Regions from separate parts of the Desulforamulus aquiferis genome, predicted to be linked through region 1. Evidence: riboswitches for the same ligand, from Rfam matches in the RefSeq annotation. Region 1 holds a riboswitch; each other region holds the start of a gene.
What was found. Region 1 has a riboswitch for cyclic di-AMP ahead of P6N53_RS00860 (cell wall hydrolase). Riboswitches for the same ligand answer to the same signal wherever they lie in the genome.

Region 1 (7,705 bases):
TCATTTTGCCGTGGAGTTCCTCTCGGCCAACACTAAAAGCCTACTGGATACCAACCTTGAGGATGGCAATTTTATTTCCGCCCAGGACAAGGATGTAATCGTTATAGGTGGTGGTGATACCGGTACTGATTGTGTGGGCACATCCCTAAGGCACAGGTGTAAGAGTGTCACCCAGCTGGAGATTATGCCCCAACTTCCTTTGGAGCGTGGCAGCAACAATCCTTGGCCAGAATATCCAAGGGTGCATAAGGTTGACTATGGTCAGCAGGAGGCGGCCGCAATCTTTGGCGAGGATCCAAGACAATACTGCATAACAGCTAAGAAATTTGTTGGAGATGAACAGGGTCAATTGAAGGAAGTGCACACAGTAAAGGTGGAATGGGTTAAGGACGACCTTGGTCGTTTTACCCCCAGGGAAATTGCCGGGACTGAAAAGGTTTGGCCCGCCCAGCTTGTGCTTTTGGCCATGGGCTTTACCGGGCCAGAAGAAACACTTTTTGAACAACTTGGTGTGGAACGTGACGAACGCAGCAACGCCAAGGCTGAATATGGTAAATTTGCTACAAACCTAGAAGGCGTATTCTCAGCCGGAGATATGAGGCGGGGTCAGAGTTTAGTAATTTGGGCAATCAACGAAGGCAGAGGAGCAGCCCGGGAATGTGATCGTTACTTGATGGGTTCCACCAATCTGTTATAAAATACTAAAAAGCTAAATTGATAACGCTCCTATAATGGGAGCGTTATTTTTTAGATTGACGGGTAAAAAACTGTACTGGAGGTAGTTTGTTTGCAATATAAAATCGTAATAATAGGCGGTGGGCCTGGTGGTTATGTTGCAGCTATTCGTGCCGCCCAAATGGGAGCTAAGGTTGCCTTGATCGAAAGGGAGCGGGTGGGGGGCACCTGCCTAAATTGGGGCTGCATACCTACCAAAGCTTTGGTCGCAGGGGCAGAGCTGCTGCGTAAAATTCAGTCAGCCGGGGAATTTGGCATTACCATTGAGAATAAAGAATTTAACCTGGCAAAGCTAATGGAGCGTAAGGATGCAGTTGTAAATAAAATGGTTACGGGTATCAATTATTTATTAAAGAAGAATAAAGTGGACTTAATCCCTGGGGCGGCAAAATTGGGGGAAACAGGCAAGGTAATAGTTGAATTGAATGACGGAGGCATTTCGGAATTAGCAGCAGAGAACATTATCTTAGCCACTGGAACAAAGCCAGCCACGATTGCTGCCCTGGGCTATGACGGGCAGAAGGTAATAACATCCAACGAAGCTCTGATTCTTCAGGAGGTACCACCGGAACTCTTAATTGTCGGCGGTGGGGTTATAGGCTGTGAGTTTGCCTGCATCTTTGCAGAAATGGGCAGCAGGGTAACAATTGTGGAAGCTATGCCTACCATCCTGCCCTTCACCGATCGTGATGCTGCCCGGCAGATGCAAACCATACTCAAGCGCAGGGGAATAACAGTCAAGACCAAGGCCAAGATAGAGAGAGTGGCAAGAACCCAGGAGGGAGTCACTGCTTTTTTAGAGGGTAATGAGGCTATCTATGCCGACAAGGTGCTTATCTCCATTGGTCGTACCATGAATGTCATGGGCCTGGGGCTAGAGGAAGCGGGAGTTGCCCTGGGGCAGCGGGGTGAGGTTATTGTTGACGAATATTTAAAGACAAGTGTACCCGGGGTCTATGCCATCGGTGATATAACGGGCAAGGTCCAGTTAGCCCATGTGGCTTCAGCCCAGGGTTTAGCTGCCGTTGAGAACATTATGGGTCAGCCTCGAAAAATGGATTACCGAGTAATACCCAGTTGTATATTTACCATACCTGAGGTGGCGGGGGTTGGCCTTACGATTCAGCAGTGTGAAGAGCTAGGCCTTAAGGCTAAAGTAGGAAAATTTCCCTTTATGGCTTCTGGAAAAGCTGCAGCCATGGGTGAGACCGAAGGATTTGTTAAATGCTTAGCCGACCCTGAGACAGATAAGGTGCTTGGTGTACATATAGTCGGACCCCATGCCACAGATTTAATCTCTGAGGCAGCATTGGCCATTAAAATGGGGGCTACTGTGGAACAGGTAACTCAAGTTATCCATGCTCACCCGACTTTAGCAGAGGCACTTTTAGAGGCAGCAGAGGCAGTTCATGGAAGAGCAATTCATATTTAGGGGCAAAGGGCAAGGAAAAGCTTGCTCTTTGCCCTTTTTTACGCTAGAGCCATTCTTAGCCGGCCATGCCTGCATTGTTAGGGGTAAAGCTTTGGACATCTAACTGCCCCCAGGCAGAATAACCCTGTTCCTTGGCCTGGCGCAGCAAAGACATATAACGTTTTTCACAAGCGTTGGTATACAGGATTGCCGCGTCCAACATATCTTTATCAGCCCATTGGAGTTGTTGGATTGCTATTTCCCACGAGGTTTTTGCCTGGACAATTTGCACCTCTAAGCTATACTCCCTTTTCGGGTCCTGCTTATCCTTTAGGATAGCTCTCCGTAGCCTTTTCCAAGAAAAGCCCTTAATAAGGCAAGAGAAGATCTCTTTATCTATTCTCATATTAATACCTCCTTGTCCAATTGCTAATGTTTATGGCCAAAGGACAAGGAGTATTACAAAAAATTTTAATGATTCTGATTTAGAATTATGTGAGTTATTTTACAATTTGGAATAAGTTTCAAGCTATTGAAGCTAATGGCATTGCTTGTTATAATTTTCTCAAGCTAATGAAACAGGAGGTGTTTTAAATGGCTAAACTTATTGGAACAATTAAGATCGTAAACGGCAAGGTACAACTGAAACGCATAGGTGATGGTGAAAAAATTAGAATGGGGTGCTGTTATAAAATGTATGCAGCCCTGAGAAGCTCAAAAAGTGTTTAAGTTCTACCCTAAAAAGGATGCTTATATAACCCCCCGGTTTACGGGAGGTTTTTTGCTTTTATAGCTAGAACCTTACAAAGTCATTTAGACGTTGCCAAATGCTACTGTACCATTTATTTATGCTTTTATTATTATTAGAACTTTTATCCGAAGAGGTGGCTGGTTGCGAAGCAACAATGCGCCATGGAGAGTCGGGTGATTGCTCATTATTTCTACTGGGAAAATAACTTGTTTTTACAAGGACAGGACGAAGTTTACCACCTTCATCCCTAACAAATCGTCCCCGGATTTTAACCTGACCTTCTACAGGTTGAAGGAACAAGTTAACAGCCCGATTATCACTTAGTTCAAATATTTCCTCCATGACATCCCATTTGTCAGCCATAATTTTCCACCTCCTGAAATTATTATAGGTTGCTGTAGGCTAATCTGGAAGGGGTGTAAAATGTCTGGTTGGCTGTTATAATGGTAAATAGTGACAAAAGATGGGAGGGCTACTATGGCAGACAAAGACAGTTTAAACCAGTCAATTTCTGAAGATAGAGAGGCATATATCCTAGAGGTACTCAGCCGTAAGATTGCTGAGCTGAAGGATGTTGCTTCAAAAAATCCCAGGGATGAACAACAACATCATCATGGGACTGATTTTCAGAGGGGAATGAGTGCGGGTTTTATTTCAGGCATTGGCTTTGCGACCCGTATCCTAGACACTGAGGGCAGCACCTATGCTAAGGTTCTGACCTTACTTGAGGAATATAACATCTGGGCCCAGGAGTTTAACCGAAGTCATAAATAGTAACAGCATTTATAAGCAGCGCATAGCATATTTTAACCCAGCTAAATAGGAAGGCCCTTTTTTGGGTTAGTGAGGGAAAGCTATGGGCGGATTAATTGTATATCCAGATATTATAGGTACTTTGGGCGATACCTGTTTTTTAGTAGTTCCAGCTATAAAAAATGAAATGGCTGGTTATGCAGAAAGGCAGGCCATGGGCGGAGAGGTTGGTTATAGGTTAGACTGGAACCTGGTAATTATTAAGAGTCTGGGTATTTGCCTGATAACCTTTGAAATACTTTGGGATGATGGAAACATTACAATTATTGGCTTTAAGCAAAACACCTGGGAACAGCTAGGTAACTTGATATACTATCGTAACCTGCTATTATTGCCTGACAGGGGGCTTATAGAAGATAACAATTCTTTGATAAGTCCAGTGGCAGCCCGGGAAGGATTTTTGCTCAAAGGGATCGATAAAGGACTGGTTAGTTTGGCAAATAAAGCTGCAAATATACCACCGGATCTTAATATACGAGGATTGATGACCCATTTAGCTGATTTATTAAACTCAACCAGAAAAGCCGGTCGAGATACATTTCTTATCTGACCGGGGGTGAATATGTGGAAACAGTTAGGGTTGCAAGCTATAATATTCATCATGCCCAGGGTACAGACAATAGGATTAACCTTAACAGGGTAGCAGCGGTACTTGCCTGCTCAGGAGCGCAACTAATGGGGCTTCAGGAAGTGGACAAATATCTTCCTAGAAGTTGTTTTAGACATCAGGCCAGACGATTGGGTAAGCTATTACAAAGGCAATGGGTCTACGGATCTACACTAAAATGGAGCCCTGCAAAGTACGGTAATGCAGTGCTAAGTCGTTGGCCTATAGTGAAATGGGAAAACCACCTGTTGACCAGCACCGGTGAACAGAGGGGACTGATAGAGGCAATAATCAATATAAGAGGTGTACCGCCAATTGCCTTTTATTGCACCCATTTAGGACTCAGCAAAATGGAAAGGAAAAAGCAGGCCCAGGAAGTCCTTGATATTATTTTTAAAAAAAGATACCCCTCAATTTTGGTGGGCGACTTCAACTCTGATAGAAATTCACCTGAGTATGAACTAATAACCTCGTTCCTCCAAGATGCCACAGGAATAGCAAGGGCTTTAAAGACTTTTCCGGCCCAAAAGCCTGAGGAACAATTGGATTTTATTTTTGTATCCCATGAATGGGAGGTAATGTCGGCATTTACAGTGGAATCCCAGGCTTCAGATCACCTGGCAGTGATATGTGATATAAGGCTTATAAAATAATAAAAGCGCCGATTATTCGGCGCCTTTGTTACTTAGCATTAGCGTAAATCATTTGTCCATAGGTAGCTGCCACAGGCAGTGAGCGCAGGAAAGTATTTCTTGTAGAGGTATCAAAGAAATACAAAGCACCATTAGTAGGATCACTTCCATACAGGGCGTCCAGGGTAGCTTCTTTAGATTTCTCAGTAGCAGGGCGATTAATCCAACCGTTTCTTACGGGGCTAAACTGATTTGGTGAATAAATTACTTCCCTGATTGAATTAGGGAAAATACCGCTTCTCACTCTGTTTATAACCACCGCTGCAACACCAACTTGTGCATCTAATGGTTCACCGCCGGCCTCTGCGTTAACCAATCTGGATAAAAGATCGAAGTCCTCATCAGTGAAGGGTATAACAGGCCTTTTTGCACTTCGACTGACTTCAACTACTGCACCTGCACTGCGGGAGGCAGCCACAGGAACGTTTAGTTGCTGACCTGGATAAATCAAAGTTCCACTAATACTATTGGCAACAATCAAGGCTTCAAGCCTAATACCCTGGTTCTGAGCAATTGTAAATAAACTATCTCCAGCTTTAACAGTATAGGTGGAAGCAGTTTGTTGTGGGGTGGCTTGCTTAGCCTGGCTATCAGGAATATTTAAAACTTGTCCGGGTTGAAGTAAATCTCCGGTCAGTTTATTGCTGCTTTTTATGGCATCAATACCTACACCGGTCTTTTGACTAATGATATAGAGCGAATCACCTGTTTGAACCGTATAATCATAACCATAGGCTGCAAATGCAGGAGTCATCAGACCCACAAAGCATAAGGCAACAACCAAACGTTTTATACGTTTAGAAATGTTCATTAAGTACAGTTACCCTCCTCTTGGCCTTCGAGGTTAGTTGTCGGGTTCGGGTTGGAAGGGCACCCCTACCGCACCTGTAGACACCCCCTGAAAAAGGTTGCGGATTCACCCCGTAAATATTTAGTCCCCCGTACTCCAGTTTTTGGAGATTCGGCCTATTAACCAATAAGTTAACAACAATTGTACAATCTTTCAATTAATACGTCTACCCACAAAATTTGGAAGTGGACCTAATACAATAAGTAAAACAAGGAGATACTAGCAATATTTCGCGGGGGGAGTGATTAATTGTGGCTTTTAGGAGAGGGGTCAAAATTGCCATAATTGGCTTGGGTCAGGTGGGAGCATCAACAGCCTTTGCCATTATGGCCAGTGGGATTGCCAGCGAATTGGTTCTTATCGATATCAACAGGGAAAAGGCTGAGGGTGAAGCTATGGACCTGGGAGATGCCGCTGCCTTTACAAAACCAATTAACGTTTATGAAGGAACCTATGCAGACTGCCAGGGAGCCCAGATAGTAATCTTCACTGCAGGGGCAAACCAAAAACCTGGAGAAACCAGGCTGGATTTAATGGAGAAAAATGTAACTATACTAAAGCAAGCAATGCCACAACTTGTAAAGTACTGTGAAAAATCCATTCTCATTATGGTAACAAATCCTGTAGATGTACTTACATATATTGCTTTAAAAACCTCAGAGCTACCACCCAATCAGGTCTTTGGCTCGGGAACAGTGCTGGATACCTCCAGATTTAAAGCTGCACTGGCACAACACTGTCAGGTTGATCCAAGGAATGTCCATACCTACATCGTGGGTGAACATGGTGACTCAGAGGTTGCCCTATGGAGTTCTGCCAATATAGCGGGCGTCAGCCTAGATGATTTTTTCCAGCTCAGGGGATTGGCTCCCCTGAATAGGGAACAGCTTGCCGAGCAAGTAAAAACCGCAGCCTATGAAATAATTCAGCGTAAAGGGGCCACCTATTATGCCGTTGCCCTTTCTATCAAGCGTATTTGTGAGGCCGTCTTAAGGGATGAAAACTCCATCCTAACCGTGTCAGGATTAGTAAAAGGCTCTTACGGAATTGAGGACTGTTGTTTAAGCTTACCCTGTATCGTTAACGGTCTTGGACGTGCCGAAACAGTAGTATTACCCTTATCTGTTGAGGAAGAGGACGCCCTAAGGAGATCTGCCAAACTTTTAAAGGATATTATTAAGCAGGCCGGCTTTTAAAGCCGGCCTGGCTCAACCCCCTATTGTGTGAGTGTGAAAAATATGTTATTATTCTTTAGTTGCTATCCTTCCGTATTAACCCTTGCAAAATTCATAATTGTTGCTATAATGTAATAGCGAAGTTTTTATGCGCCTGTAGCTCAGGGGATAGAGCGCCGGCCTCCGGAGCCGGGTGCACAGGTTCGATTCCTGTCAGGCGCACCACTGATAAGCCCATGAAGTCCTTAAAATACTGGATTTCACGGGCTTTTATATTTGATGAGGACAAGGCAATAGTTCCCAAAAGTTCCCGTTAAATCCATTAACGGATTGACAACCAGCCTGACAGATTGACAACTATAAGCTCTTGCCGAGCAGTAACGGCAGGAGTTTTTTATTAATGGACATATAAGGGAAGAAGTAATGATTGGGACAGTAGGTGATTTAAAACTCTGTTAGATGTGCTTAAGCAGTACTTGGAACTAAAAGTGAGGCATGAAAATGAAGATTTGTTACCAGGAAAAAAACTTTAGGCAAGATAGAATTGTTTTAATTAATCGCGTTAATCGAATTATCGAAGAATACCATTCAAAGGGTTATGACCTGACCTTAAGACAAGTGTATTACCAATTAGTTGCAAGAGATGTTATACCGAACAACGAGCGTAGTTA
Region 2 (7,705 bases), on a different contig from region 1:
TTAAGACCTACGATCCAGATCTAGCCGAACAAATACATCAAAAGGAAAATCATATTGATCTTCTCTCGACGGCCACAAATAAATATCTTACTCATTTGTTAAGGCAACCATTAACAAGGGATGAATTCAATAAGACCATGGGTTTAGTTCATATTGTTCGGGATTTTGAGTACATCGGAGATGTCATAGAAAAGAATATCCTTTATAAGGCAGAAAGTAAGTATGTCAACAATCTTGACTTTTCCACCGAGGGGCACACGGATATATATACCATGCACACAAAAATTGTAGAACTAACCCATATGGTAAACACCGCCTTGGCAACAAATAGCTGCGTTATGGCAGAGAGGGCAAAAACCCTGCAAGAAGATATTGTTGATCTGGAATTCAGGCTGAGAATGAGCCATATTGCCAGGATGCAAAAGGGAGCCCATGAAACTGAGAATACCAGCTTTATTCATATGGATGTTATCAATGCCTATCTTAGAATAAGCGAACATCTAAGAAATATTGCTTTGGCCTTAACAGATGAAGTATCCTGTACCTGGCATGATGAGGCATTAATACTAACACCTCCCTCCGAGGTATGGGAGGCAAATGGAAATCAACATAAGTCAACAAAGGTGGAGAGCTAGTATTAATAAATATGGACCGGTGGGTTTAATCCCCAGCGGTCCTTTATTTTCTAATTAAAGTCAAAAATTATGGAACAAGCAACCAATTATATGGTATTATTTGGTAAGGGGGTTGAGATGGTGAATGAATCTGGTAGAAAAAAATCGCCAACTGTACCTGCCTGTCATAATAGTACAGAAATAAAGCTAGGCGGGAAGAAGATTACCTATTCCCTAAGGGAGAGCAGCAGGGCTAAAAGGGTTAACCTTAAAGTAAGTACAGAGAAGGGATTAGAGGTTGTAGTACCGGCTAATTATCCACATTCTAGAATTGAACCCCTGCTAAAGAACAACGAAAATTGGATTATTCAAAAACTGGATTCCCTGACTAAGGTTTCAAAACGAAGGAAGAACCGCTTTGGTCAAGACGGGCAGATTTTACCCTTCCTGGGCAGGAACTATCGTTTGGTAACCGTTTATCAGCAAGGTCCGCCTTTAGTAGAACTGGTGGGGGATAAAGTTGTTTTGATGCTGCCCCAGAAAGAATCGGGTAAGAAGACGGAGATTTTAGAGGCCTGGCTTAGGTACCAGGCCAAAGAAATAATAGCAAATAGGGTTGCTGAGTTTAAAAATAAACTGGGTGTTAATATCAATCAAATATTTATCAAGGATCAAAAAACCCGCTGGGGAAGCTGCTCAAGTCAAGGAAACCTAAATTTCAACTTTAGGATTATTATGGCACCTTTACCTGTACTTGATTATCTGGTGGTACATGAGTTAGCCCATTTAATAGAAATGAACCATTCAAAAAAATTCTGGTCGTTGGTTGAAAGCCTTTGTCCAGAATATAAAAGGCACCGTCAATGGTTGAAAGAACATGGTCAAGAGCTAATGATAAGGGAGTAATCGCCGCTGATTACTCCCTTATTAGTCTTTAAAGGTTTACTTCCGCTAGTAATTTATCATTTTTGTCAGCTAAGCTTAAGGTGATAGCCTTATATTTTCCTTGTTCCAGTCTATAGGTGGTTTTTAATAAAGCCAGGGTATCAACATGGGATATACCAATAACCCTCTGAATAGAAATTATTTCTTTCGAATTGTCCCCGTCAGGATCCACAATACTATATTCGGCAATTGGGTCTACCCAGGTTCCAATGCCCGATAGCATTTCCTCCATTCCCTGGTAGCTTTTCTTATCCAACTGAATGGTAGATTTTAAACCTGTCGCAGTATCCTCGAAACTGGCATAATAATCGCCCAGGTATTTTACAATATACCTTTCATCTTCTAGATCTACGGGGTTTATTATACCAAAAATTTCTTCCCAGCCTTCATCAGAAACTCTATAAACATTCAACCCCCTGGCACCGGCACTGCCACTTGACTGACGATATAATAGGACTTCATCTTTATTATCGCCGTCTAAATCCTGGAATTTGACCTCGGCAAATCCGTAAAGATTTTCCTCATGATCAAGCTTGACCATCTCAATTCCATCGACAACCAGTGACCAAGACAAGGGCATTCCGTCATCTGCCTGCTCGGCATATAGGATAATTTTATCCTTACTCTTGCTCCCGGGAAGCTGTCTTTCGATTGAGTTAAGGATTACCTTGTTACCTAATTCAGAATAAGTTTCTTGAAAGTTGGTATCTGTTTTTTGCAATAGGATTTCATTGTCCTGGGAGGCACATCCCGTAAACATAGTTATAGTGAACAAAGTAATCAATAGTATAAAGGTGGTCCTGCTCATGGCTGCTCTCCTTTTTAGAATGCTGTTAATGTGTTCTTTATACTAGACGGAGATTTTAGTAAAGTGTTTCACTAAACCTAGGGCTCATTTATTGGGAATTATAAACTTATTTTAGTTAATTGGTAAATAGTAGAGCCTAACTTAATAGCAAGGATTTATCAATTCAAAACACTTTTACAAAATAAATGCAGGAAGCCTGCAGTAGTTCTTTGTGCCCGTTCAAGGAGAATTTCAACGGTCTTTTCAATAGAAGTAATTTGAGCATTTTCCGAAACTGTGGGTAAATAGATTGACGAAAAAAATGCATTTTCCCTTACCCAATCACTTGCTGAATTAATAATTTTATAAATGCCGCAGGAATTAATTGCGAAGTCTTCATAGTGTTTGCGAGCCCAGTACTCAAAATATTGGTGTCCATTGAAAACAAGACCACTGGCATGATGGGGAACACAAAGGTCCTGCATAATATGGGTGGCTGCTCCCAGGTAAAAAATTGCCTGCTCACGATACCCCCTCCGCCACATCTCAACTGCTCGGTTGAAATAGGACTGACACTCTGTCGGTGCATCCGGGCCATTCCAAAGACCTGCACCTACATGGGGATTGTAATAGTGACTGATGTATTTAAAACCTGTATCACACCAGATGGCACCTTCGTTCAAGGAGTCAACGCCGGATTGTAACAACAAGGCCTCTTTTCGAAGACCATCTCTTTTCAAAATTCCTATGGCCTGTAGGTTGCAGAAACGGTGAGTGTTTCTTTTACGGGGAGGATTTATTACTGCTTTAATTGGCAGGGCTACATTTAACATTAGACGAGTACAGTTCCAGGTAGCCTGGGATAGAGTCATAGATATTCTCCTTAATTTAAAGCAGTGTTTTTCGAAGCAATTTTAATTGTTTCCAAATACATAAAGAATTATTAGAAATATTTACATCTTTATAGAACTTTAGGCAATAAGTGAAATAATTATCTAGTTTTTGCAGGAAAGTGGAAACTTTTGGCGAATTAAATTTATACGATATTAAGAAACGCCTAATTTCTTTTTGGGAAAACGGGGGAACCAATCTTTTGGGGGTGAACTACCTCGGTAGCGGGCTACTTTCGGTCCGAACCCGTCAGCTAACTCCGTAGGCGTAGAAAGCGGGGAAGTGTAGTTGACATTTAGCAAGCGCATCGGGACATGGGTGGTTTTAGTGTCTTTGCCATTAATACTACTGGCGAGTCCGGCAATGGCAGCCCAAGTAACAGTGGAAAAAGGAGATACCCTTTGGTCAATTGCAAATAAGAATGGTACCACAGTGGATGTACTTCAAAATTTAAATAATCTCAGTAGTACAAATCTGCAACCGGGCATGATTCTGGAGCTGCCTGAACAAGCAGCAAACCAGCAATCCTTTAGAACCCTTACTGAAGAGCAGAGACAAGAGCAAGAGCTGGCTTCCAGGGGAATAGTTGACAGAGCACAGGCAGTGTTGGAATATGCTAAAGAATATATTGGGGTAAGATATCGTTCCGGTGGGGATACACCGGCGGGGTTTGATTGTTCCGGTTATGTTAAGTATGTTTTTAAGAATTTTGGTATAGACCTAGTGCACACTGCAGCCGGACAATATAATTCAGGTACTATTATTAAAAAAGAAGAATTACAACCAGGTGATTTAGTATTTTTTAATACCGGTGGTAATGGGATAAACCATTCAGGTATTTATATCGGGGATAATAAATTTATTCATTCTTCTAGTTCCAGAGGAATTAGGATTGACTCAATGAATGACAACTATTGGGGACCTCGATATAGAGGCGCCAATAAAATACTTTAAGCAACAGTTAAACCTCAGGCTTCCTGAGGTTTAACTTATTCATTAAAACGATTAAAGGTGGATTATAGGGCTTATCCTCTGGATTTTTCTGAGATTGTCCAAAACCATATTTTGTAAGTTTGTGCCTTGCTTTTTAGTGTAGCTAAATTGGTTGGAAATATGGTAAACTCCATTAGTAATAAAAATTCAGGAGGATACTATGAAAAAATACACTATTTTGGTAGTCATGATGATCCTTTCTCTTATAGTAGTTGGGTGTGGAAACAGTAAAACTGATCAGGAGGCAGCACCTGTCCTAGTAGAACAAGAACCGTCTCCTGAAAGAGTTAAGGTTGTCCTGTATTTTGCTAATGAGCAGGCTGATGCCCTTGTACCTGTTGAAAGAGAAATTGACAAACCTAATGATATGGTGGTAGCACTCGTTAATGAGCTTGCTAAGCCTGATAAGCTGAACCCGGTGATACCGGAGGGAACAGAATTGATCTACTATCAAAAGGATGGAGATACCATTACCTTAAACTTTAATCAGGCTTTAGCTAATATGCAGGGTAGCACCGGGGAATTCATCGCTGTAAACGCTATTGTTAATACCATTACCCAATTGCCAGAATTTAATAAAGTGCAGTTACTGGTAGAGCGCAGCCCCTTAACAACAGGGCATGCTGTTTATGATAAGCCTTTGGTAAGGGACGAAAGTACCATTAATAAATAAATCACAGCCCTCTGGATGATTTTATCAGTCAGAGGGCTGGGCTATATTTATTTACTTGGATGAACGTTTTGCTAAAATGGTGGAGAGATAGTTTGGCTTAAGAGCCTCCTGGCTTGTTAAATTGTAATGAATTGACTCTTCAGGGTGGCCGCACTTGCTGATCATCACGGCATTATCAGCGAGGTTATTAGTCTGGAGACTTTTAATGATTCCTGGGAAATCCTTTGAAACCTTCATTAAGACCACTGTGTCTGAAATAGCAAGGGCACGGTCTAAATCCTTTCGTTCACAGGTAGCCGGTACAATGGAGATTATATCATTGGTATCTGCAAGGGGAAACCCAAGCCTGCTGGCGGCTGCACAAAAGGACGTGATACCTGGAATTGTTTCTATCTGGGCAGCCTTTTTAGAAAGTAACCTGTATATATAAATATAGGTGCTGTAAAGCATTGGGTCACCAAGGGTTAGGAAGGCTACTTTTTTGCCTAGGTTTAATTGGTTTAATATCTCATTCGAGCTGCTTTCCCAGGCTGTATTTAAGGTTTCCTCCTCGTAAACCATGGGGAAAACCAGTTCCAATATCTCTGCATCAGGTTTTAAATAAGGTGAGGCAATATCCAATGCCAGACTTGACCCCTTTTTTTGAGTTCTTGGCCCTATCACCACATCAATATTTTTTAAGATATTTACAGCTTTAACTGTAATCAGCTCGGGGTCACCGGGACCTACACCAATGCCATATAAAATTCCTTTCATTTCAGCCTCCGATTATAAAAAATACCAAAAATCACTTGTCTTTGGAAATAATACCATTTATCCTCAAAGGTGTCCACGATTTAAGACAGAAGGGAATGAGAATTTTGCTAAGCTATTGCACGGTTTCCAAAGAGGCTGTCGCTGAATTAATTATTAAAAAATCTCGATTTATTGCCACTGTTAAACCCGTTCCGAACGAGGAGGAGGCCATGGATTTTATCCGGGCCGTTGGTAAACTCCATAGGGAAGCTACCCATAATGTCTATGCCTATCGAATTTCAGAAGATCAGGAAAAGTGCAGTGATGATGGTGAACCCAGTGGAACAGCGGGAAGGCCAGTTTTAAACGTTATTAGGGGCGAAAACTTACTAAGGGTAGCTCTGGTAGTTACCCGCTACTATGGTGGAGTGTTATTAGGGGCAGGGGGATTAGTCAGGGCCTATTCCCAGACCAGCACCTTAGGAATCGCAGAGGCTGGTTTAGTCACCAGGCGTTTAGCCCAAGCTTTTACTGTACAGTTTGACTTAAATTTGTTTGGTAGGGTGAAGAAGGCAATTGAAAAATCGGGTGCTAACATAATTGAGGTTTTAGTAACGGATCGGGCATTAATTAGAGCTCAAATATTATTAGAAGAATTTGAGGTATTAGCTGCAAAACTGGTGGAGTTGTCCTCAGGACGTGCAAATATTAACAAATTGGATCAGGAGTATATTTAAGACAAATTACTACCCTAGAAAAGCCCAAATTCCCGGAAAAGCCATTTTTGAAGGGTTGCCGGGAATTAACTAGTTAAAGTACAATCTAGTAAGGTTATTGTCGAATATTCTTAAGTATGGGGTGTGTTATGAAAAGATTTGCTATATTGCCTATCCTGATGCTGATTTTGTCACTGTTATTTGCTGGACAGGTCCTGGCTAATGAAAATGATATACATGAACCTGCAGTTGAAAAGGAAGTAATCGTTCGGGCCAAGGTATTGAAGGTAATCGAAGGGCAAGAAATTGACCCGGTAATGGAAGGCTGGGTCCAGGATAAGGAGCAAATTCTGACCGTTAAAATGCTCAGCGGCGACTTTAAAGGTGAAGAATTGATACTCACTCATATGGTACCCGCCCAACTAGGCATGGCTGTAATAGTCAATCCTGGAGATGAGGTTGTATTATCCCTGATGGTTGATGAGGGAAAGATTACCGGTGCCTTTGTTTCGGATTTTGCCAGGGATAAGAAGCTTTATTATCTGACGGGTTTTTTTGCGCTAATTATGATCGTAATTGGAGGGATAAAGGGGTTAAAATCGGTTATCTCACTGGGCGTAACCGGGGCGGGTATTTTTTATATCCTGCTGCCCATGTTGTTTAAGGGCTATGACCCTATCCTGTCCACCGTATTTGTAGCTGCTGTTTTGACCTCCTTCACCATGATTTTGGTGCATGGCTTTAATATTAAGACCTTTTCGGGCATCATTGGCACCACCAGCGGTGTTGTGGTAGCAGGTGTTTTAGCCATGCTGGTGGGTAAAGCTGCCAGACTGACAGGCTTCAGCAGTGAGGAAATGCAGATGCTGCTATATATTCCCCAACAGGTGGACTTTAATTTCCAGGGCTTGCTTTTCGCCGGAATGATTATTGGTGCTTTAGGGGCGGTAATGGATGTAGGAATTTCAGTAGCATCGGCCATTGAAGAAGTTAGAAGGGTAAATCCTTTGCTTAAAATGAAGGAATTGACTCAGGCAGGTATGAATGTAGGTAGAGATATAATGGGTACCATGGCAAATACCTTGATTTTAGCCTATACAGGTGGCGCCATTCCCCTTATATTAATTTTTATGGCCTATGAAATGCCCTTTTTGAAAATAATAAACCTGGATTTAATTGCCACGGAAATCGTTCGCGCTCTAACAGGCAGCATTGGCCTAATCTTAGCCATCCCAATAACCGCGGTGGCGTCTGGTATGCTGTTTACCAGGTTTGAAAAAAATGATAAACCAGCCCAAAAGAAAAAATGAGTCAAAAAACCCTGACTCACGGCGCAAGACTTAAAGATTTA
Region 3 (7,705 bases), on a different contig from region 1:
TATTGTTATTACTTTCTAACTATAAAAAACCCGGCCATTGCCGGGTTGAGAAACTTTATAGTCTTCTAATCTCAGGACATTTCATTCTTAATAGATTATAAGAGAATGGTGCAAAGTATTTCTCTCTGTTATCGCAGTTTGCATTTACACAAACCAAGGCAGGTATAGATTCTGCATAACAGACTGCGATATCTTCCTCCACCGTAACATTTACTAGTTTTTCAACCAGTATCTGCCCACAGGTCGGACAATTCTTTACAAATTGTGTCATTACGGTATCCCTCCTAGTGAAAGTTAATATGTAGGTAACCGCAGGTAACTTTCAGTTAGTTTTCAATATTCAGTTTCTTTATTTAATTATACTTTAGATAACTAATAAGTCAATATGATAGCACAAATATTAATTAGTATAGCCCATATAGTAGACCCCTAGCGAAAAGCCAGAGGTCTATTGGAAAGGCAACCCCCTACCCTTCCATGGGTGTCGGTTTTTCCAGTGGTTTTGTTGACACCTTTGCCCGTTAACCTTTCCGCGCATTCCACAAGCGACGGGTGGGCTTTGGTTTTATCTTACCCCGCTGGATTCTTCTTATCCATGTTGTAGACCCTAAGATAGGCTATTTAGTTCCTCGGTATATTTAGAAATGCTTGGATAAAACTTCAGCTCTTGCATACGGAATATACTCCTATGTTTGGCGAGAAGAGTTTCTAGCTGATAACCTTCTGCCGCATCTATGATGACTACCTTTTCCAATGCATCATTATGAACCATGGCCTTGCGAAACATCCAATTAGACCTAAAGTCCGTAGTGGGAAAGGAGTATCCAATCACAATAATTTCCCTGGCCCTGGTTAATGCTTCCCTAGCCTGTCGCCAAAGCTCTGGAATAAAGGGTATGGACTGATAATTCTTCATTAGGGTTGGGGGTATAATTACTCTGCTGAGCCTATGGCAGCAATGTTCTGTAGCGCATTTTACCATGTTGGCCATTCCGTTTATAATTACACTATTACCCTGTGGGTCACTATGCTCATAGGTATACAGTTGACCACAACTGGGGCAGTAAAGCCAATTTAAGGAACCGTGCAGCTTAAGAAGTTTGACACTGGAGTTTTCCTTCCTTAGAGTATTTTTTTCTTGAACACTATTTAATTGTTGGCAGAAAATACCATAGCCATCCCTAATGGACCAGACCAAGCCAGGTTTTTGCAACTTGTAAAGGGCAAAATCCATGAGTAATTCGTAATTAAAAGAAATTATATTGTCACCTGGCTCAAGGGATTGGGCAATACTGCGATGATGGGGACAGGGCTCACCGTAAAGTATTTTATCAAAGGTGAGGGCCATCAATAAGAGGTATTCCTCATATGCCTGCAACAGCCTTTCCCTGCCAGGAATATCTTCCTCTAACTCAATACTTAACAGGGTTAGAACCTCTTCCATGTCCAAAGTTGCTTGATTCACCTTTTCCCTGGGAACACCCCAAAATAGTTCAATAAAGTTAAATATATGTTCGTATTTTAAATTTCCGTCTCTGAAGTGCCTATCTCTTATTTTATGGATGTTCAAGACCTTCATGGCTTTTTCAAAAAAGTTTTTTGCTACAGGGCTAGTTTCTCCTAAAAAGGAACCTCTATAGGAAGCCCCCGCTCCTGCTCCCAGCACATATACTTTTGACACTTTTTTCCTCCCTGGCTTTACTTCGGTAACATTTATTATGGTTCCTTAGAAAAAAAATAACCCTGGTATTAACCAGAGTTAATCTCTTCTAAACACTTTTATGCAAGAAGTATTGGGCGGGAATATTTATATAAAAATAAACCTTAATATCTGTGCCGAGAAGAAAAACAAGGCAATATAGCAGATACCAAATCCAAAGGCATTGGCCAGTTCTGAGTCTTCTTTCTCTAACCAGTCGGTAACTTCATCAACAATCTCCAGCTCTGGGTTAGTTACTGTATTATTGACAACCGGAAAATCAAACCTTAGCTCAGCACTTTTCATGTACATCACTCCGAACACCTGTTTGTTGATGATATCTTATACCAAACACTTGTTCTTGTCAAGCATAAAAAAAATCCTGATAAATTATCAGGATTATTTTTTATTAGTGGGACTTACCTCCCAGGTTATAAGGTATAATTCTTTTTTCCCATGTTCTCAAGGTTATTTGCTCACCCTTATTTTCCACAAGATATTGGGGTAATATGGGTGTTTTGCCATATCCATTGGGTGCATTGATGATATAAGTTGGAACAGCCAGTCCAGATGTATGACCCCTCAACTGTTCCATAATTTCAATTCCTTCATCTATACCTGTAATAAAATGTCTTGTGCCCTTAACGGCTTTGGCATGGAAGATATAGTAGGGCCGAACACGAATTTTTAATAGGCTTTGATTTAGTTTCTTCATTACATTGGCATTGTTGTTTACGTTCTTTAATAAAACTGCTTGGTTGCCAAGTACAACTCCAGCTTTAATGAGTCTATCGCAGGCTTCCTTTGCCTCCGGCGTAACTTCTAAGGGGCTGTTAAACTGAGAGTTAATATAAATGGGCGGATGTTTTTCTAGAACTGCACATAATTCTGGCGTTATTCTCTGGGGCATGGTAACAGGAGTTCTAGTGCCAATACGTTTAATCTCAACATGGGGAATGTTATCCAGCTCGGTCAGCAACCAGTCAATTTGTTTATCCGATAGGAGCAGTGCATCTCCCCCGGTAATAAGTACATCTCTAATTTCAGTGTTTTCCTTAATGTACTTTATTGCTGACTCCAGTGCTTTCCGCGGCTTATGCACATCTATCTCACCAATATTTCTACGACGTTGGCAATGGCGGCAATACATGGCACATTGGTTAGTTACATTAATAATGAGTCTGTCGGGATATCTTCTGGTGATAGCTGGGGCAGGTGAGGTAAACTCTTCTCCCATAGGGTCCTCGGCACCATACCTATCCTTTGTTTCTTCAATACTGGGTATTGCCTGAACCCATACAGGACCTTTTACTCCACCGGCTATGGCAAGTGCTAGATAATAGGGTGATACTGCCCAGCGATAGTGCCTGCCAACCTTGTCTATGTCCTCAAGTTCCTCTGAGGTAAGCTTTAGTAGGCTTCCTAGCACTTTTACATCCCTAATACGATTTGTCATTTGCCAATGCCAATCTTTCCACTGCTCTTCGCCTGCTTGAAAATAGTTCAAGATAGCTGCTTTGGCTTGGCAATACTCTTCCTGAATCTCAAACCCATTAGGTATGTTTTGTTTCTCTTTTAAGTAACCATCAATTCTTGCTTTGAGTTCCCTGGCTCTTCTTAAAGCTACTCTTCTTTTCTCCTGTTCCAGCTGTAGTTCTTCATGTCTCAAATTTACGGACATAAACATACCTCCCTTTCTCTTATCGCTTACGAAGTTAGCTGACGGGTTCGGGTCGAAAGGATAAAACCCTACCAGTACCTGGTACTGGATTCACCCCAAAAGGTCGGTTCCTCCGCTCCTGTTATCAGGATTAAGCAACATATTTTTACAGGCAACATCATATTACTAGCAAGTTGCCACAACTTAATTTTAACATAAAGGTTGCCTGTATACAATGTCATGCATGGTCAACTTAAGTATTCTTAAGAAACTTTTAATATTTATTTGAAGTAATCACCTGCATCTTTGGATAACAATGACAAGTCCAAAAAAAAAACAAGGTGTTTATCACACCTTGTTCAGATTGTCGAGAAACTACCTATATTCGGGTTTTAATAATCCCTCACGACTCCTCTCTCCGCAGTGGACAGCGCTAATCCCTTGCTTCGTGCGAAAATGGGCCGCCTTCGAGTAAACATCGTGTTTACCTCAGGCTTTCGCGGACATCCATGTCCGCTCACCCATTTTCGCATCCTCAGCTTCGCGAAGCGCTGTTTCCACTGCTTCGAATGTCGCTGTTCGGGATTATTAAAACCCAGTTGAATCCTTTTCAACAGGCTGAACAAGGTGTTTATCACACCTTGTTAACAATCTGTTAGACCCTTACTAAGCCATCCTTACATTCTGGATTAACCGTTCCATAAATAGTTAAGATATCTCCACCTTGAATCACCCTGTCGGGATCAGGATCGACTATTTCTTCCTCACCTTTTCGTTGGATAGCTAAAACTCTACTTTCATTTAATCTAGATTCTGACAAGGAAAGACCCACCAAGGGAGATTCAGCTAACACCTTCCACTCCTCGATCTTGTAAAGACGGGTCTCCAACTGAAGTGTGTGCTCCATGAGTTCTTCCATTAGCTTAGATATTTCGTCGTTAATTTTATCCCTTTCCCTAACTAATTCATGGAGTCTCTCATGGATACCTGCCAATACCCTGCGCTGATCAAAATCCTGCATATACTTTTGTGCAGCCGGCACAGATTGAACCACAACGCCAATTCCCGGAGCCACCTGGACTATCCCTACTTCCTGTAAAAGGGTTAAGGCCCGGCGTATTGTCTCCGGCGAAACATTATATTTACCCGCTAAAGTAGATCGGCCAAATATCTTTTGTCCTTCCTGGTATTCCCCTCGCACAATGCGATCTGCAATATCTGCTGCAATAGTAATATATCTTGCTAAGTGTACTTCACTGTTCGGCAAAAAGGTACCCTCCAGAAAAAGCTTTGATAATATCCTATTATAGCCGGGACAGATGAAATAAAAAAGTGTAGAAGTAAAAAATAAGTCAAAGTCAGTACAAAAATACAGTTTTGGAGATAATCATCAAATATATAGCTAAAGCCGCGGTACCAAAATTAATGGCAGCCGCGGCTCGTTATAAGCTCTAGAAATAAAGATCCCTCACACCAGCTTCAATTTGCGTTAGTCTCTCCTCGGTAACGGCCCTAATTTTTTCATTACTTATTTCGCCAAGGTGTTTACGGATTGTCTCTTCGCCAACCTCCTTGGTCTCAGGGGAAGCATAATCCATTAAGTACTCTTTGAAGGTTAGTATGGCATTAGGCTGACAAACGTTTTGTATTTCTCCTGTTTTAGCCAGGGCCATAAAGCGATCTCCTGTACGGCCCTTGCGGTAACAGGCGGTACAATAGCTGGGCAGCCAGCCTGACTGACAAACTCCACGGAGCACCTCATCCGGTGTTCTGTGATCGTCTACATAGAACTGAGGGGCATCTTCCTCATCACACCCAGCAGTCTCAAGTTTAAGGGAATTCTTTTTATCAGCCTCTTTTTTATATCCTCCTACACCAGTACAGGAACCGGCGGATATCTGGGAAATCCCGCGATCTAACAGCATATCTCTGTATTCAGCACGTTCTCTGGTAGAAATAATCATTCCGGTATAGGGTACAGCCAGGCGAATAATTGCCACCAGTTTCATAAACTGTTCGTCATTAACCAGATATGGGAAGTTATCATAATCCACACCACTGGCTGGTCGAAGGCGGGGTACTGAGATGGTATGAGGCCCTACCCCAAAACGTTCTTCAAGATGCAGGGCATGCATCATCAGTCCCATAACCTCAAATTTATAGTCATACAAGCCAAATAGAGCACCAAAGCCTACATCATCAATACCTGCCAGCATAGCCCTGTCGTGGGCTGTGGTGTGCCAGTCATAGTCAGCCTTAGGCCCGCTGGGATGCATTTTTTCATAGGTTTCCCGGTGATAGGTTTCCTGAAATAAAATATAAGTACCAATGCCTGCATCCTTCAATTTCTTATAATCTTCAATTGTTGTGGCAGCAATATTTATATTGCAGCGACGGATACTGCCATTATCAAATTTGATGCTGTAGATAGTCTTTAGACTCTCTAGCACATAATCAATGGTACATTCCACAGGGTGCTCCCCGGCCTCAACAGCCAGCCTCTTGTGCCCCAGGGACTCAAGAATCTTTACTTCCTCGGCTACTTCCTCTTGACTCAGTTTACGACGCTTAAACTTATTATCTCGGCGGTAGCCGCAATAGGTACAGTTATTTACACAGTGGTCACTAATATATAATGGTGCAAACATTACCAGGCGCTTGCCATATATCTTTAGCTTTATTTCACTGGCCACCTGGTACATTAAGTCCAGTAGCTCCTTATCTTCATTTTGAAGTAATATGGCAACTTCTTCAGGTGTCAGACCCTTTGCTTCCCTGGCCTTTTCAATTACCTCTCTTACTTTATCGGGAGAAATATCTTTAGCCTCAGTCAAAATCCTATTGATTTCCTGATCATTAATAAAATCTGCCCGCTCCCACTGGTTGTTATAAATCTCAGCCTTATTAATTGCCATTCAAATCAACCGCCTTTCACCGGCTATCCGCCGTTATTCTCTAAATTTATCCTTAGGGCTGTCTCCCCGTCCACTTCCGACGCTGCGACCTATTTCCTTTATTAGAGAAGTAATCTTTCCGTGGGATTCATCGGCATCTTCCTTACTGCCGGCTTTCTCAGGGTAAATTTGATAGAGGGCCCGGTAACTGGCGGGAGACAAATTTGGCATAATTACATTGGCACCGCAGCCCAAGGCCATCTGTCGCCCCTTTGGGTGGAGGGTTCCCGCTGCCGTGGTGGCTGGCAGATGTGTCTTAGGTAGTACTAATCTTGCCACTGCCAACACCCTTAAGGTAAGACCCAGATCCCCGGGAGAGCTGTCTCCCACTGGGGTTTGCTCATGGGGAATAAAAGGTCCTATGCCGGCCATCTCCACATCCAGCTCCTTTAGAAGCAGGATATCATCGGCCAGGGTTTCCACCGTTTGACCCGGCAGGCCCACCATGTTTCCAGAGCCTACCTGGAATCCTAGCTCCCTGAGCCAGTTAAGCCTCTTAATCCTCTCTGCCAATGTAGTGCCAGGTCTCAATTTGCTAAAGAGGCCACTATCCGCCGTTTCATGCTTAAGCAGATAGCGATCCGCCCCTGCCTCTTTAATTAGTTGATAATCTTCAAGACTTCTTTCTCCAACACAGACAGTAACTGCGAAATTCCCTACTTCTTTTACCCTGCGCACCATCTCGGCCAGTTCTGCACCTGAGTAGTGGGGGTCCTCACCGGCCTGCAGTACAATGGTTCCGTAGCCGAGACCAGCTGCATATTCCGCTGCAGCCAGGATTTCCTCCAGGGGAATCCGGTACCTTCTAATCTCCCTGTTGCTTCGTCTCAATCCACAGTAAAAGCAGTCATTTCTACAGTAGTTTGAGAACTCTATAATACCCCTTAGATGAACTTCTTCACCAAAATTCTCTTGTCTGACCTTATCAGCCAGGCCGAATAAACCCTCTTCCTCTTCTCCTGGTAATGCCTGGAGCAGAGTAATAATATCCTCTCTGTCCAATCCCCCCCCCGAGGCTCCTTTCTCCAATGCTTTGGCAAACTCTTCTCTCAAGGGTATCAACCCCTTCCAATATTATTCTTCATCATCTAAAATACCTTGAATCATCGGGAAGGGAGAGAGGGCTCTCCTGAGAATACCTTGAACGTAAGCGATACAAACCCCGTAGTTTACTATAGGGACTCCTGCCTGCTGCACCTGCATGATGCGGGACAGCATTTCCCTTCTGTTAATCATGCAAGAACCACAGTGAACCACCAGCTTATACTCTGAAAGCTCCTGGGGAAAGCGATGTCCGTTACTCCAATGAAACTCCAGCTCTCCACCCACTATTTGCCTGAGCCAGCGGGGGATTTTCACCGTTCCAATATCATCTTCCATCCGGTGATGGGT
Region 4 (7,705 bases), on a different contig from region 1:
GCAGCCCCCTCAGGAGCAGGACTGGATAACAAGCATCTCTGTACCCAGTTTCCTGGAGTTAGCTCCTCATCCTGAATAAGAACTACTCCGGTAGAATTAATAATTCTACCTACATCATCAATAAATACCACCCTGGCCTCAACTGTATAATCAACCGTTGCTCCTAACAGGGGAATTACTTCCTGAATATAGAAGCAAAATTCATATCTTAGGCCGGGTCGGATAGCTCCCGGTGGAATTTGCTGTACCAGGGAAGCAACGTTAGCCGGATTAGCAAAGGGGGCAGTTGGATCCTGTGGATTAACCGGAGGTCCGCCTAATCCCACTGAGTAGGTTCCATTGGTTCTGCCGGGCTGACCAACAACGTAGTTGCTTCCCCCCCACACTGCCAGCACATTTCCTGCAAAGGCCTCAAAGCCAGTATTGGATAACACTTGTTGACCAATTAAATCATCGGGCGGAGAGCAAGTCTGAATAAATACCTGCTGATCCTCGGTTATCTTTAAGATAAAGGTAATATTGGCAATCTGCTGTACCCGGCTGGCCTTTAACATCTCAAAGCTTAGGTCAACATCCACATCACGGAAGTCGATATCAATATTTTGGGGAGCACCTACCACTAAAGGCGGCCTTAACTCTACACTTTTTCTAAATGGCACATCCTCGCCCACGTGGCGTACGTCATCATCCCTATCAACATAATAGACTTGTTTGTGCAGTGTTCCGGTTACATTAATTCTGCGTATCTCAGATGGGCTCACGCAATTTTTATCACCAAAATGAACTGTCGCCTTCTTGCTGGGGCAAGGTCCTGTTCCTACCCCTCCCACCATTGTCGGACTAAAGACTGGCTCAGCCTCCAGATCCCTCACTACCACATCGATATGGTCTACTTTTTTGGCTTGCTCAGGAAGACAAAGTACATTATCCACCATTACTGAGGAAGGTACATCGGCTATGACGATGGGTAGTTTAACCAGAACGCACTCACCTGTAAAGGCTACCGGAAATAAACCGTTAGGCATGTTTTTACCTCCTTTTAAAGTAATTTATATTTAACCCTTGGCTACGCAAGGAATTCTAATAACATCTCCTACATTCAAGGAATCAGGATCAGTAATTTGTGGATTAACAGCCAAGATGGCCTGAACAGTGGTCCCAAAGCGCTGGGCTAACCTGGCCAAAGTATCACCCCTGGCAATGGTATAATTAAAGGTGGTACCTGGCACACAAACTTCCGGCTCCACTGTTGGAGTAGGAGTTGGTTCAGGAGTGGGCTCAGGTAATATTACCTCGGTAACAACTTGTCGTCTAACAGTCTCAGTTACCCTGGCACAAACTTCTAAGACAGCCTCTAATACCAAATCGCAGCTATCCATCTTAGCATTAGTCCACTCTACATTTACAACAATCTCTACACTGTCGTCGGGACGGGCACCAGGAACATCAATAAATGTCTTAAAGGAAACTTTTCTATGGATCATATGAACTGCTTGATCTTTCTTTAATGCAACATATAGCACCTGGAACTCTACAGTTCCCCGGACCAGTACTTTGTCATTAATTACATTCTTATCCTTAATGGTGATATCACGGATAATTACTTCCTTAACCTTGTCAATATCTGGCTTCTCTGCAGGAGGTTCTTGGGCATCCCTGACAACTACCTGCTTGCAAGCTTCCCCTACAAGGCTTTCAACATCCAAGGTGGCAGTCTTAACAGTTTCGGCACCTATAACCTCTGTAATTACATTGACCTCGCGATCCTCAACCACCCGGGCCCTCACCTTGAGAACGATGGTAACAGATATATTGCAAGCATCTGTATCCGATACATCCGCATCACAAGTTTCGACCATAACGTCAACATAGACGTCCATATCCTGCTCTGCACCTGGGATTTCAATGAATGTATTAAATTTGAAGGTCTGGCTCAAGGTGTGAACTGTCTGGTCATCCTTGAGTGCCGTGTAAACGCATTCCATATCCACTTCGCCATCAATAATTACTTTGTTCCTAATTATTTTAGCGTTGGTTATTTCCACATCACACATGCACTTGTGAACCTTCTCAATATCGGGTTTATCCCTGGGTAGTTCAAATTCCTGGTCGATAAGTACCTGCTTTGTCCGGGAACCAACAACATGCTCCAAAGTCATAACTTCAGATTCACACTCAAAACCTTCTGGACATTCCACCAAGGCGTCAACTTCAACTTCCTCAGTTACCCTTACAGTAACCATTATTACCGCAGCAACATCCCAATCATCGGCACATTTGGGGTCTCTGGTCAGGCTCACATCCTCTACTACAATGTCAACTTCAACTTCCATGCCCGGTCTGGCACCTGGAACATCAACAAAGTCGGTAAAGTCTAGTTCCTCATGAAAGGTGTGAACAGACTGATCCTTCTTAAAGGCCTCGTACATAACTTCCAGCTTTAAAACGCCCTCAACAACTACCTTGTTGGGAATTATGTTTACTTTTTTAAGCCTTCCTACTGCATAGGTTGAAAGGACCCTGTCAACCTCTGGCTTAGCTTCTGGTACAGAGATAGTACCACGCACTATGGTCTGCTCAGTATTTTCAGCGACTACCTCTTGCACCCTGAGCTTCTCTGTTCTCAGCGGCATGGTTGTGGCTCTTTCATAGGTGCGTGATTTGCGGTACCGCGACTTAGACAGTTTCTTCATGGCCATTTATCGTAGCCTCCTTTCAGAATATCTCCTTAATATATATATTGGATTGGCTGGAGAAATGTGCTGAAAATGTGGTCAATCCTTAAGAAAAAGCAAAAAAACAGGAGGAAATATATCCTCCTGCTACCTTATTGTGGTAATTCTTTTCATTTTCCTATTGCTTGCTTGTCTATCCTTGTTATCTAGTCCTTTATATCTCGTTACCTACGGGCAAACATTTGTACCCAGATATAACCATAGCCATTGTAACTTTGGGTAATCCCTACACCCAGTTCATTAAAGTTGGCGTTTAGAATATTGGCCCTGTGTCCAGGGCTGTTCATCCAATCCTTCATCACCTGCTCAGCGGTCCTCTGTCCCATGGCGATATTTTCACCTGCAGCAGTATAGCTTATCCCATATTTTCTCATCATATCAAAGGGTGAGCCATAAGTAGGAGATGTATGGGAAAAGTATTTCTTCTGCAGCATGTCCTGGGCTTTTAGCTGTGCAACCTGGGTTAAATCCTGTTTAGCCACCACGGGCTTTAATCCTTGCTTTGCCCTTTCTACATTCACCAAATCTACCACCTGCTTCTGAAGATCCGTCATAAAAGACTCAGAGGGGGCTGGCTGGGGCGCTGGCTCTGGTGTTGGTGTTGGTGTTGGTGTTGGTGTTGGTGTTGGCTGTGGAGTTGGCTTAGGCGCTGGTTGAGGCGCCGGCTGTACCTGGACATTTTTCTTGGCAGCTAGAAGCTGTACGCATAGCAAACCATTTTTAGTATCAGTAATAACTAACCCTATGCTGTTATACTTGCTATTTAATAGGGACTGACTTGCATACTTTGCTAGTTGCTTATCAACAAGGGTTTTTACGTCTGCGCCGCTAACCATTGTTTGTCCAAGGGAGCTATAGCCACCGTTTACTGCAATCTGATATAGCATAGATTGCCCAGGAATTTGACCAGTTGACTGATAAGATTTTAAATTTTTAGCAGCTTGGGCAGATAAATTAGCATCATAAACTAATGCCGGAAGACCTGCTTTGGTTCTGGCCTGGTTAATTTGCTCTACCATTTTGAGTTCGTCTCCTGCAGCGGCCTGGGCAGGCTGAGGGGACATTAGAGGCAACAGAATTGCCAGCAGGAACAAGGTAGCCAAAAACATAGGTGCTTTTCTTAACCGATAATACATTCTTTTCTCTCCTTTTTGCCTCCGGAGTTAGCTGACGGGTTCGGGCAAGGATAACCCTACTTTTGAAAAAGATTCACCCCAGAATCGGTTCCTCCGTACCCAGTTGTCTAGGATTCGGCTTGTTATTAGCTATACCGGTAAATTCCGGTTAAATAGCCTGTCCTTACTATACACAAAAAATGGGTTATCTTACAAAACCCGTAATCCCTGTAAATATTTTATTATGTATGCTGAATAAGGTTATTGTCGAAATTTCTGGTTTTTTACTCACTATTAAACACCTATACCATACATTACCATGAAACAAAAACCCCGGGCTCAACGTCCCGGGGTTTAAGCATATTTTATAGGTCTATGTTTAATTTGTCCAGTACTGTTTTTATGTGGTTAAAAACTGTAACCTTATCTGAACCGGCAAAGAGAAGACCTACTGCTTTATTGCCCTCTGTGAGCACCAGGGAACCACTGTCTCCCCCCTGGGATTTCATATCTGTAATCACCTGGTCAGAAAAATGGGCTGAGTTTTCATCATCAAGTTTAACGTCCAGGGTGACTGCCACAGCCGTTACCTTCCCCCTGGTGATACCGGTCGTGCGGCCACTTTTAACCACCGGCATTCCCGGTTTTGCCTCAGCAATTCCGTTAACTGGCCCCAGTCCAAGGATCTCCTCGGTAATTAAATCCGGACTCATGGGGCGGGCAACGGCGCAATCCACAATATTAGCTGGGCCGCCCCGTTTAAAAAACTTTAAATCATAGCTGGGTCTGATGGCATGCACAAATACATTAGCCAACCTGGCTGCTCCGTTAGCTATGGGACAAGTGGCAGGGGCTTCCCCCTTTTGCATAGGTATATATCGAACCAGTGTTGCTATGCGGTTATCCTTAGTTCCCCCGTCATACTCTCCAGGTTGAAAAACTGGATCTCCTATTGCGGCTCTCCCATCATTTCCACTGGAAGCATTAGCCAGGATATGGTTGTTTGATAAAATTAGTTTTTCCCCATTATTCCTATCCCTTACAACTGCTCCAAAGGTCCCGGCACTAACCCGATAATGGCCAATACTGAGTCCCGGCTGAGCCGGCCTGCTTACTTTCTTTCTATCCACATCCAGCAGCCTTACCTCGCCAATTTCAATAACATCTGTTTCCAGTCCATTAATTTTAAATGGCACTTGCTGCTCCCTGGAAAGGTTTTCCATGGGCTCTTTCTTTTTGACAAAAACAATAATTGCCGGCTGCTCAGTACGGGTCATTCCCACCTGCTTGTGACCGACTCCCACTCCAACCACATTCCTCATGCTTAATAATTTCCACCTGGCACGGTCCAGGGTTTTGATAAACTTATCCATAAAGGAAATCCCTCCCTAAAAAATCCTAGACCATCTTATGCTGGACTTTTAGGAAGGGCTACCCTTTTAAAATTCTGTTTTCGGCACACCAAGACGGTGTTTACCCCTTGTTTCCACTCCTCCTATACCATCAAAACCAGTGATGGTACTGGAAATAATCTCCCTAATGGCAATGGGATCGTGGATTGAGGTATAGGCAATTTTCTCAACAACAAATACTGGGTCGAAGGCATGAATCAAAACCCTTTTAGGCGAACTAGCAAAATTGGCCCCGGAGCTTAATATTGCCTCATAGCAGGATTGGCAGGCCCCTGCAAATATCACCAGGTCATCCCTGCTCTTTTCGAAGGATCTAGCAATTTTTACTGACTCAATAAAATATTTAGTGTTATGATAATTTTCTATGTCTGTGAAGTCCTTGACTCCTTTTTTTAATCCATCATGCCCGGTAAGTACTAAAATATCGGGGTAGTGCTTTTCTAGTAACTCTTGAACTCTTTTAGGTTGTTCCTTTTCGCTTATTGCATAGCCATAGGCTGGTATGGAGAGATTGCGATAGGTGGTCATGCAGAGCTCCAAGTAATCCTTATCTCCATCTAGGTGAAGTACACTACCGGGCACATCAAAACCCTCGACATTATCACCCTTTTTATCTTCCTTTTTATCTGCCGAGCGCCCCATCATACAATTGCCGTCTGTACATCTTTTTAGCCTCAGTGCTCTTTCCTCAATTCTTCTCCTCATTACCCTATCCATAACTTCAGCATTTTTCCTTAAAGTATTGGTCCAGTAGCTTGCTATCTCTTTAGCATCAATTTTTTCCAGATCATCCACAAGGGCACTGGCATAAAGGCGAATATCAAGCCCCTTGAGATTAGCATACACCTTCCCGTCGTCTCCCCGGAAAACACTCAATACCTTAAAAAACAAATCTCTGCTATATGATTTTCGGGCGACTATATCTCCCTCTTTGATTACAGACAACTATATTCCCCCCTCCCCTAATTTACTTCATCCTATGAATAAGAAGGATTAGTTGTGATTGTTCGTTCAGGGAGGGTTGGATTTTATCAAACTGACTTGTATGCATCATGATTTTTTGATATGATTTTTTTAAAGTGTTCTGCGAAATGGGGGAATTAAAATGTCCAAAGTGGAAAAAGCTGTCTCCTGCTTTGAGCAGGGCTTTCTTTGTTCCCAAGCGGTTTTATCTACCTTCAGTACTGATTTGGGCCTGGACAAAGAAACTGCCCTGAAGGTCTCAGGTGCCTTCGGGGGAGGAATGGCCAGAATGGGAGAGGTCTGTGGAGCGGTAACCGGTGCCTACATGGTCATTGGTCTTAAGTATTCTAGCACAAGGGCTGAAGATAGTGGTTTCAGGGAAAAGACCTACCAACTGGTCAAGCTTTTCAATGATGACTTTAGCTCAAGAAACGGCTCTATTAAATGCAAGGAGCTACTTGGCTGTGATATAAGCACTTCCGAAGGCCTCCAAAGGGCCAGAGATCAAAAATTATTCTCCTCTGTCTGTCCAAATCTGATCCGGGATGCAGCAAATCTTTTGGAGAAAATTCTTTAGAATACAAACGCCACCTGCAATGGTGGCGTTAAACTTTATCTAATAATTTCGGCTACCCCAGGTTTTATCTAATCTAATTCTTATTTAGTATACCTATCCGCAACACTGGAAGCAGCAAAGGAATCAGGCTTTATCTTAGCCTGAAAGCCGCTCCCGGTAACCATCCCCACAACCTCACGAATGAGGTCCTTGGTCTCTCCCTGGTGCCCAACATCAATATGTATCTCTACATTAAACTCTTCCATACCTGTTCTGGCCAGATAATCAGTAATCCTAGCCCCCAGTTCCAAACTCATGGTAGTTTCATAGAAAATCTTTTGACGCAGGCTAATGATTTTACGTTGGCTCAGTTTTCGATAAAAAAACCGGGCCCCCTTTCCCCTTCGGTGGACGATTACTGCCGTAACAAAGCAGGTTTCCCGTCTTACCTGGGAGTCTGTTCCCACCACAATTTTGTAAGATGAGCAGGGAAGTCCCTTGATATAATTTAAGATATCCTCCATCATCTCTTCAAAATTCATTTTCCCCTTTGATGGGCTAGTAAAATCCATATGTGGGCCTCCATGGGCAGTATTCGTTGCGGGTTTAGCCCCTTATGCTCATTTCAAATGTATTAGCCAGTGCAGCAAACTCATCCAACGAAAGGGTCTCACCACGTCTGGTTGGATTTATACCCGTTTCAACCAGCACCTCACTCCATGTTTCCTTACTTGCTAAGCCAGAACCCGTTAATGAATTTATCAGGGTCTTCCTCCTCTGTCCAAAGGCAGCCCTAACAACCTTAAAAAAGGTTTCCTCACTTATCAGGGTAACCGGGGGAACCTTCCTCCGGGTCAAGCGAATTACCGCTGAATCCACCTCCGGGGCCGGGAAGAAAACGGTCTTAGGGACCCTGATAACCAC

Region 2: another riboswitch for cyclic di-AMP. It lies ahead of P6N53_RS03910 (C40 family peptidase); the one in region 1 lies ahead of P6N53_RS00860 (cell wall hydrolase).
Region 3: another riboswitch for cyclic di-AMP. It lies ahead of eam (glutamate 2,3-aminomutase); the one in region 1 lies ahead of P6N53_RS00860 (cell wall hydrolase).
Region 4: another riboswitch for cyclic di-AMP. It lies ahead of P6N53_RS12625 (CAP domain-containing protein); the one in region 1 lies ahead of P6N53_RS00860 (cell wall hydrolase).

What each region holds. Positions count from the first base shown of each region.
Region 1 is NZ_JARPTC010000001.1:163,536-171,240, forward strand. Features, by position in the region: gene P6N53_RS00820 (glutamate synthase subunit beta) at 1-697, shown strand, start outside; gene lpdA (dihydrolipoyl dehydrogenase) at 788-2,167, shown strand; gene P6N53_RS00830 (DUF2508 domain-containing protein) at 2,223-2,552, opposite strand; gene P6N53_RS00835 (hypothetical protein) at 2,741-2,875, shown strand; gene P6N53_RS00840 (hypothetical protein) at 2,940-3,260, opposite strand; gene P6N53_RS00845 (hypothetical protein) at 3,375-3,671, shown strand; gene P6N53_RS00850 (hypothetical protein) at 3,754-4,260, shown strand; gene P6N53_RS00855 (endonuclease/exonuclease/phosphatase family protein) at 4,275-4,970, shown strand; gene P6N53_RS00860 (cell wall hydrolase) at 4,999-5,820, opposite strand; cyclic di-AMP (ydaO/yuaA leader) riboswitch at 5,828-5,986, opposite strand; gene P6N53_RS00865 (L-lactate dehydrogenase) at 6,111-7,055, shown strand; tRNA gene P6N53_RS00870 (tRNA-Arg) at 7,185-7,259, shown strand; gene P6N53_RS00875 (hypothetical protein) at 7,536-7,705, shown strand, end outside.
Region 2 is NZ_JARPTC010000004.1:135,384-143,088, reverse strand. Features, by position in the region: gene P6N53_RS03930 (Na/Pi cotransporter family protein) at 1-635, shown strand, start outside; gene P6N53_RS03925 (M48 family metallopeptidase) at 753-1,520, shown strand; gene P6N53_RS03920 (YybI family spore inner coat protein) at 1,549-2,367, opposite strand; gene P6N53_RS03915 (zinc dependent phospholipase C family protein) at 2,526-3,218, opposite strand; cyclic di-AMP (ydaO/yuaA leader) riboswitch at 3,391-3,521, shown strand; gene P6N53_RS03910 (C40 family peptidase) at 3,565-4,191, shown strand; gene P6N53_RS03905 (GerMN domain-containing protein) at 4,391-4,903, shown strand; gene cobI (precorrin-2 C(20)-methyltransferase) at 4,955-5,659, opposite strand; gene P6N53_RS03895 (IMPACT family protein) at 5,755-6,375, shown strand; gene P6N53_RS03890 (YibE/F family protein) at 6,504-7,664, shown strand.
Region 3 is NZ_JARPTC010000002.1:173,237-180,941, reverse strand. Features, by position in the region: gene P6N53_RS02005 (hypothetical protein) at 56-271, opposite strand; gene P6N53_RS02000 (SIR2 family protein) at 608-1,681, opposite strand; gene P6N53_RS01995 (hypothetical protein) at 1,808-2,005, opposite strand; gene eam (glutamate 2,3-aminomutase) at 2,109-3,380, opposite strand; cyclic di-AMP (ydaO/yuaA leader) riboswitch at 3,388-3,527, opposite strand; gene P6N53_RS01985 (GntR family transcriptional regulator) at 4,015-4,626, opposite strand; gene hydG ([FeFe] hydrogenase H-cluster radical SAM maturase HydG) at 4,811-6,274, opposite strand; gene hydE ([FeFe] hydrogenase H-cluster radical SAM maturase HydE) at 6,308-7,372, opposite strand; gene hydF ([FeFe] hydrogenase H-cluster maturation GTPase HydF) at 7,388-7,705, opposite strand, start outside.
Region 4 is NZ_JARPTC010000019.1:56,843-64,547, forward strand. Features, by position in the region: gene P6N53_RS12615 (SPOCS domain-containing protein) at 1-1,025, opposite strand, end outside; gene P6N53_RS18820 (DUF3794 and LysM peptidoglycan-binding domain-containing protein) at 1,056-2,699, opposite strand; gene P6N53_RS12625 (CAP domain-containing protein) at 2,900-3,871, opposite strand; cyclic di-AMP (ydaO/yuaA leader) riboswitch at 3,873-4,001, opposite strand; gene P6N53_RS12630 (chymotrypsin family serine protease) at 4,216-5,223, opposite strand; gene yabG (sporulation peptidase YabG) at 5,290-6,207, opposite strand; gene P6N53_RS12640 (C-GCAxxG-C-C family protein) at 6,368-6,802, shown strand; gene P6N53_RS12645 (ribonuclease H-like YkuK family protein) at 6,883-7,353, opposite strand; gene rsmA (16S rRNA (adenine(1518)-N(6)/adenine(1519)-N(6))-dimethyltransferase RsmA) at 7,388-7,705, opposite strand, start outside.